Regions from separate parts of the Pseudoalteromonas mucoides genome, predicted to be linked through region 1. Evidence: riboswitches for the same ligand, from Rfam matches in the RefSeq annotation. Region 1 holds a riboswitch; the other holds the start of a gene.
What was found. A riboswitch is a leader RNA that binds a small molecule or an ion and turns the genes downstream of it on or off. The one in region 1 is predicted to bind lysine.

Region 1 (3,418 bases):
GTACACCCAATGCGTGCATTGCTTCACTCATTATATATTCACGTATTGCGGGGCCAATAGCGCAACGGCCATCACCACCACGAGAAAACGGTGTTGCGCCAGAGCCTTTAAGTTGAATATCCCAAAGTAGTCCTTGTTGATCTGCAACAGCCCCAAGTAAATGCGCGCGCCCATCACCTAAGCGGGGTGAAAAGTGACCAAATTGATGGCCGGAATAGCCCAGTGCTACAGGCGCTATATTTGATATGAGTTGGTTTCCACTAAACACGCCAGCTTGTTGTTCAGAGGCAACATCAATACTCAATTGTTTAGCCACAGCGTCGTTAAATAACAGCAGCGAAGGTTCGCCAACTGGGCTTGGTTTATCGGCTATAGCAAATTGCTCTGCGATGTCGGTATAGCGTGATACTAATTTCATGAAATTACCTTTCGCCGCTATTGCGGTTCAGTTGTTTGAATACCCACACGATTATCACCCACGCTGTAGGCTACAATTAAGCTAAGCTCCTGCAAGCTTAAGCCACTTTGTTTGTGCAATTCATTAAAAAATGCTTGAGCAGCAGTGAGGGATTTTTTAGTTTGTAAGCCACCGTCTATAATTTTATGCGCGCGCAAGTAGCTTTCTACATCGCGTGAAAGTAAAAACGTATCTTTACCCAGTGTGCGTAATGCATAAGGCCCAGTATTACCACCTAAACGTGCGCCGTGCTTTTTTAAATACGCCCACAAGCCAATTATGTCGTCTGTAGGCCAATTGGCAATAAACGCACTAAAGCTACCGTTCTCTTTAGCGACTTCATGGATCATATACGTATTTTCAGGAATCGTTTGTACTTTTTTAAAGTTACGAATAATACGTTCATCACTGGCTTTTTGTTCCAACATATCAGGTGGCATCATCAGTAGTTTTTCAACACTAAAATCCCAAAACACTTCCCTAAAGCCAGCCCACTTACTATTAATTACAGACCAATAAAAGCCACTTTGAAAAACCTTGCGGGTAAACTCTTCAAGCCAAGCATCATCGGGCAACTTTTTAAGCTGTGCCTGTGAAAGTGGCGCATGCAGCAATTGCGCTAACATCGCTTTACCGCCTTTTCGCTGTGCTGCTCGTTGATAAATATCCTGAAACTTTTCCATTGATTAACTACCCTTGCTTTGTCTATTTGCTAGTGTACGAAAAAAGCAGGTAATACGTAACCTTTCACCAACAAAGATCAATACATACTGACATAGTTAGCCTTGACACCTAGACGGCTAAAATGCTTTAATCACCGCCATTACCCCTATTTAAGGTGTGAGTTTTATAATTTAGAACTCACACTATGGGCTAGAAGAGGTGCGTTATTCAGGTAACGTATGTGAGGAGCACACACTCCAATGATCATACGTGAGGGGAATTAACGCCGAGAAGTAACTCTTTTTGTGAAGGGTTGTTTCGGGCGACTGGGTTGAATCCCAGCGACTGTCACCAACAACAGCAACGCTGTTGATAAGTTTGGTGGAGAGCTTCTGGTCTTAGTATAATAAGGCCCGTGCGCCTTATTATTTAAGCCCATTCGCTCTTCGAATTTTAATGTTCGAATGATGTTAATGCGGCGTATTTAAATTCTCCCTCATTTTACTCATCGAACACCTGATAAGTTCGTTGCAGATGAAAAACAACTTTAATTTAAACGACTACCCGTTATGGACCGCACTCGTCACGCCTTTTACTGATGCAGGCGAAGTCGATTATGCTGTACTTGAACAGCTGGTTGCACAACAGCAAGCCGCTAATAATGGTATTTTGTTACTTGGCAGTACGGGCGAAGGCCTAGCACTTAGCTTGAAAGAGCAACAAGCCATTGTTGAGCATGTATGTCAGTTAAAACCTAGCGTGCCATTAATGGTTGCCGTTGGCGGTATGAACCTAGCACAACAAATTGCGTGGGTAGAGTACTGTAATCAACTGCCTATTCACGGTTATTTACTGGGCTCACCACTGTATGCTAAACCGGGCATTGTGGGTCAAACTCACTGGTTTGAAAGTCTACTTAACGCAAGTAATCACCCTTGTATGCTTTATAACGTCCCTGGGCGCAGCGCAGTAGATATTCCACCCGCGGTTATTAGTAATTTGAAAGACCATAAAAATTTATGGGCGCTTAAAGAAGCCAGCGGCGACATTGCTAAGTTTGAAGGTTTTAGAACTGCCTCGCCAGAGTTAGCAATATTCAGTGGCGATGATGCCCTTATGCCTTACTTTGCTCAAGCAGGAGCAAAAGGTTTAGTTTCTGTAGCAGCTAATGCATGGCCAGAACAAACCCATGAGTTTGTTAAGCGCAGCCTCAGCGGTCAGCACCCAAATTTATTTGCTGATTGGTCACAAGCAATCCAAAGCTTGTTTGCCGTCGCGAACCCTATTCCCGTAAAAGTTTTGATGCATCTACAAGGGAGACTAAACAGCCCGTATTTGCGCCCACCATTAACTCACTTAGAGTTAACCCAAACAGATTGCATTAACAATGCAAATAACACCATTTTATCTTGGCATTAAACACAGGTTTTTATAATGAGCTGGTTAGAACTATTAAATAATTTAGAATCAGGCGCTGTTCGCGCTGCAACACAAGACGACAATGGCCAATGGCATGCAAACGTTGAAGTAAAACAAGGTATTTTAGAGGCGTTTAAAAACGGCACCAATACCGAATTTGCAGGCGGTTTTGTTGATAAGCACAACTTAGCACCGCAAGAGTTTACTGCCGAAAATGGCGTTCGTATGGTACCTGGTGGCTCAAGTGTTCGCCGTGGTGCTCACGTAGCTCAAGGCACGATTATCATGCCGCCAGCGTACGTAAACATTGGGGCTTTTATTGACGAAGGTACCATGGTTGATAGCCACGCTTTAGTTGGTTCGTGTGCACAAGTTGGTAAAAACGTGCATTTAAGTGCTGCTGTGCAATTAGGTGGCGTACTTGAGCCAATTGGTGCAAGCCCTGTTGTGGTAGAAGACGATGCATTCATCGGCGCAGGCTGCGTAATCGTTGAAGGGGTTGTTGTTAAAAAAGGTGCTGTACTTGCACCAGGCGTACGCTTATCAGCCACTATCCCTGTGTATGACTGCGTTAACGAGCGTCAACTTGATAAAGGTGAGCCAATTCCTGAATATGCCATTGTAATTCCAGGCTCTCGTCCGGCTTCTAATGAGTGGGCACGTGAGCAAGGTTTAAGCATGTCATGTGCGTTAATCGTAAAATACCGTGATGAACAAAGTGATGCGTCATTACTACTTGAAGAGGTTTTACGTTAATGACCTTTTTGAGCACGCCAGTTAAAGCCGCTATTGATGAGCTATCAACTAAACTTGATACACCATTTTTTGTTTACGACCTTGATTCACTCAATGCACACCTTAAGCGTTTAGTGGCACAAA
Region 2 (3,418 bases), on a different contig from region 1:
ATTGCACATCAAAAATACCAATACCGTTTTGAGTAGTTGTTTATCTCATTCAAACGGTTTTGTTGGTGCGGCGCTCAATATTGAGCGGGTCGAGTTTGGATTTGATATTGAGAAGGTAAGCTTAAAACGCCCGTTTGCAAAACTAGCTAAGCATTTTTATCATCAACAAGAAGTCGACTTAATAACCCAAACCGAGCAATGTGCTGCCCAGCGTTTTTTTAGGATTTGGACCTTAAAAGAAGCACTCGCCAAAGCGACTAGCCGCCCTATTGCTCAACTTCTCAGTCCACATGTTTTCACCGAGCTCGCAACGGCTAATTTAAATGCTAAAAGCACAATATTTGAAGGCTTTGACATATCTATCGTGAATAAAAAAAGCACTGACTGGCAGTGCTTTTATATCACTGACTTACAGCAATTAAGCAGCGCTTTCGAACTCAAGTAAACGGCTATGGATAGCTTGAACAACTAAATCTGATTCAGCTTGTTCAACTAAAAAGCATAAATTGTGTTTGCTCGCACCGTGGCAAATTAAACGAATGTTAAAGTCGCTAAGCACATTCATTAAGTTTACTTCTTGTTGGCGCAGCTGAATTTCAGAGCCAATGAGCGCCACCAGCGTTAGGTTATTTTCAACCGATACATGGCAAAATTCAGCAAGTTTATCTAAACAATCTTGATCAAGCTCAGGGCGAGACGCATTCGGTGCATTATCAAGTGTAATTGCCACACTGATTTCAGAGGTTGTCACTAAATCAACTGAGATATTAAACTCACTCAATATAGTAAATACGCGCGCTAAGAAACCACTGGCTAAAAGCATTTCAGGGCTTTTTAGGGTTAACAAAATTTGGTTTTTACGTTGCGTAACAGCACGAATACCTGGCACTTGAGATTTTTCACGTTCGATCCACGTACCACCACGCTCAGGCTCTCGGCTTGAACCTACAAACACACTAATGTGGCTTCTACTGGCTGGTAAAATTGTTGCTGGGTGCAATACCTTTGCGCCAAAGGTGGCCATTTCTGCCGCTTCATCAAAGCTTAAACGGGCAATCGGTGTGGCTTTTACGCACAAACGCGGATCGGTGCTAAAAATACCCACAACGTCTGTCCAAATATGTACACTTTTCGCGTTGACAGCCTCTGCTAATAACGCTGCGCTGTAATCTGAACCACCACGGCCAAGGGTAGTTGTTTGCCCATGGGCATCACTACCAATAAAACCTTGAGTAACAACAACATGTTCTTTTAGTAATGGAATTAAATGCGCTTTTGCCGCCATTGCAGTTGCTTCTACATCTGGCGTTGCTTTTGAGAATTGGCTATCAGTTTTTAATACTTGGCGTACATCAAAACGCACCGCATCTAAACCATTTAGGCGTAATACTTGGGTAAATAAATACGACGATAAACGCTCACCAAAGCTTAATAATTCATCGTGTTGTTGCTTAGATTTAAGCGTTTCACTGGCAAGCGATTTAAACGCTTTAATTGTTTCAGTAAAACCATGCGCTAAATCAGCATCAAGCGACAGTTCATTTAAAATGGCGTCTTGAATAGCAATCACACCATTAATGTGTTCGCTACGCTCTTGGGCAGTTAAGTCTTTTTTGCATAAAGCAACGAGGTGATTTGTTACACCTGCGCTGGCACTCACAGCCACAACGCGCACTGTGTTATCAGCTACAATAATTTCACTACAACGGCTCATAGCGTCAAAATTAGCTACGCTTGTACCACCAAATTTAGCGACAACGTAATCTGATTTTGCATTGCTTAATTGTTGCGTGTTATTTGTAACTACTTGGGTATTCATGTCGTCTCCTGTTGTGGCATTAACCACGATAATACAAGAAGAACTTGGCAAGGGGGTGCTTGATAAGAAAAGTCCACTGCCAGAAGCTCTCCACCTAAATTGGTGACAGTTTTGAGGATTCAGCCCCATAAACCGAAAAACCACTGTGACGTCAGTTGTTCTTCTCGGCGAGTATTTCCCTCCTTAATGATCAAAAGCAAACGTCGCTTCACATTAAGTACCTAAATATCGCACCTCTTCTGAATGTTAGATTAACTACTTTAAATTAGTGGCTAAAATAACAAAGCCCGCTATAAAGCGGGCTTTGAAAGTTATCGTTTAGACGTCTAGCTGTCAAGTTGTTTTATTAAATCTCGTACGATTAAATAAAACTCCCGGCAACATAAGAGCCAACATAACCTACCGTATAAGCAATTAATAAATAAACCGACATACGTAAATAGCTCATAAAGGTCAGCGCTTTTACTTTACTCATGGCAATAATACCCGCGGCCGAACCTATAATAAGCATAGACCCACCCACACCTGTGGCATAGGTAAACGACAGCCACTGCTGCGGGCTCATTATGATATCGGCTTTTAACAATGCAGCTGTTAGCGGCACGTTATCAACCGCAGCTGATAGAATACCCATGAGGTAATTTGCATATTGCGCAGGCATTAGCTCATATAAGTTAGTGAACTTACTAAGCATACCCACTTCTTTTAATGCACCAACGAGTAACAGCACACCAACAAAAAATAGCAAAGTGTCGTATTCTATTTCGCGAATGTAATCGATGATTTTTTTGTTTACGTCTTTTTTGCGCATTAAAAACTGTGCAGTTAAAAACATCAGTGACAAACCAAACAAAAAGGTCAACAACGGCGGTACATGGTAAAGCACGCTAAGCGTTAATGTAGCCATAATGGTTGATAAGAAAATAACCGCGATAGTGATATCGGTTTTTTCAATGCGACGCTCTTCTTGTTTGGTAAACTCAACAGCACCATTTAAGCCAAACGACAGCATAATTGCCAACAGTGCAACACTTGAAAGTGCTGGCACAATAAGCAATAGCAAGTTTGCTATGCTGACTTTACCATCGAGGAAAATCATCAAGGTCGTTACATCACCGGTTATGAGTGACACCCCACCAGAGTTCACACTAAAAACAATTAACGTAGCGTATTTAATGAGCTTTTTCGGATCGAGTTTTAACGACATCACGACTGCAAGTGAGATAAGCGTAGCGGTAATGTTGTCTGATATCGACGAAAATAAGAAGGAAAAGCCACCAATTAAAAACATCAGCTTACGTTCGCTAATGGCACTTGGCATCACTCTGTGCACAATATTTTGGATAAAACCTTTGGAGTTCAAATAGGCAACAAAAGTCATTGCAGCCATTAAAAACAACCATAGTGTGGCAATCTCTAAAATATTGTGATCAAGTTGATGTTGTATATTTTCGGGGCTTTGCCCGTTAAGCGGCGAGATAAATAAGATAATCCAGCATAAAGTGCCAAAGAAAAGCGTAGTTTTGGCCTTGTTTACATGGATAATATCCTCTATAACGATGAGCACGAATGCCAGCGTTATCAGGGTTAGGATAATTG

Region 2: linked by a shared signal. The riboswitch ahead of lysC (lysine-sensitive aspartokinase 3) and the one ahead of dapA (4-hydroxy-tetrahydrodipicolinate synthase) in region 1 are both predicted to bind lysine.

What each region holds. Positions count from the first base shown of each region.
Region 1 is NZ_JBMMUC010000013.1:165,239-168,656, forward strand. Features, by position in the region: gene AAEU30_RS15220 (protein adenylyltransferase SelO) at 1-418, opposite strand, end outside; gene AAEU30_RS15225 (DNA-3-methyladenine glycosylase I) at 436-1,140, opposite strand; lysine riboswitch at 1,327-1,520, shown strand; gene dapA (4-hydroxy-tetrahydrodipicolinate synthase) at 1,655-2,539, shown strand; gene AAEU30_RS15235 (2,3,4,5-tetrahydropyridine-2,6-dicarboxylate N-succinyltransferase) at 2,555-3,295, shown strand; gene AAEU30_RS15240 (PLP-dependent decarboxylase) at 3,295-3,418, shown strand, end outside.
Region 2 is NZ_JBMMUC010000003.1:180,280-183,697, forward strand. Features, by position in the region: gene AAEU30_RS04190 (4'-phosphopantetheinyl transferase family protein) at 1-445, shown strand, start outside; gene lysC (lysine-sensitive aspartokinase 3) at 419-1,819, opposite strand; lysine riboswitch at 1,895-2,066, opposite strand; gene nhaD (sodium:proton antiporter NhaD) at 2,181-3,418, opposite strand, start outside.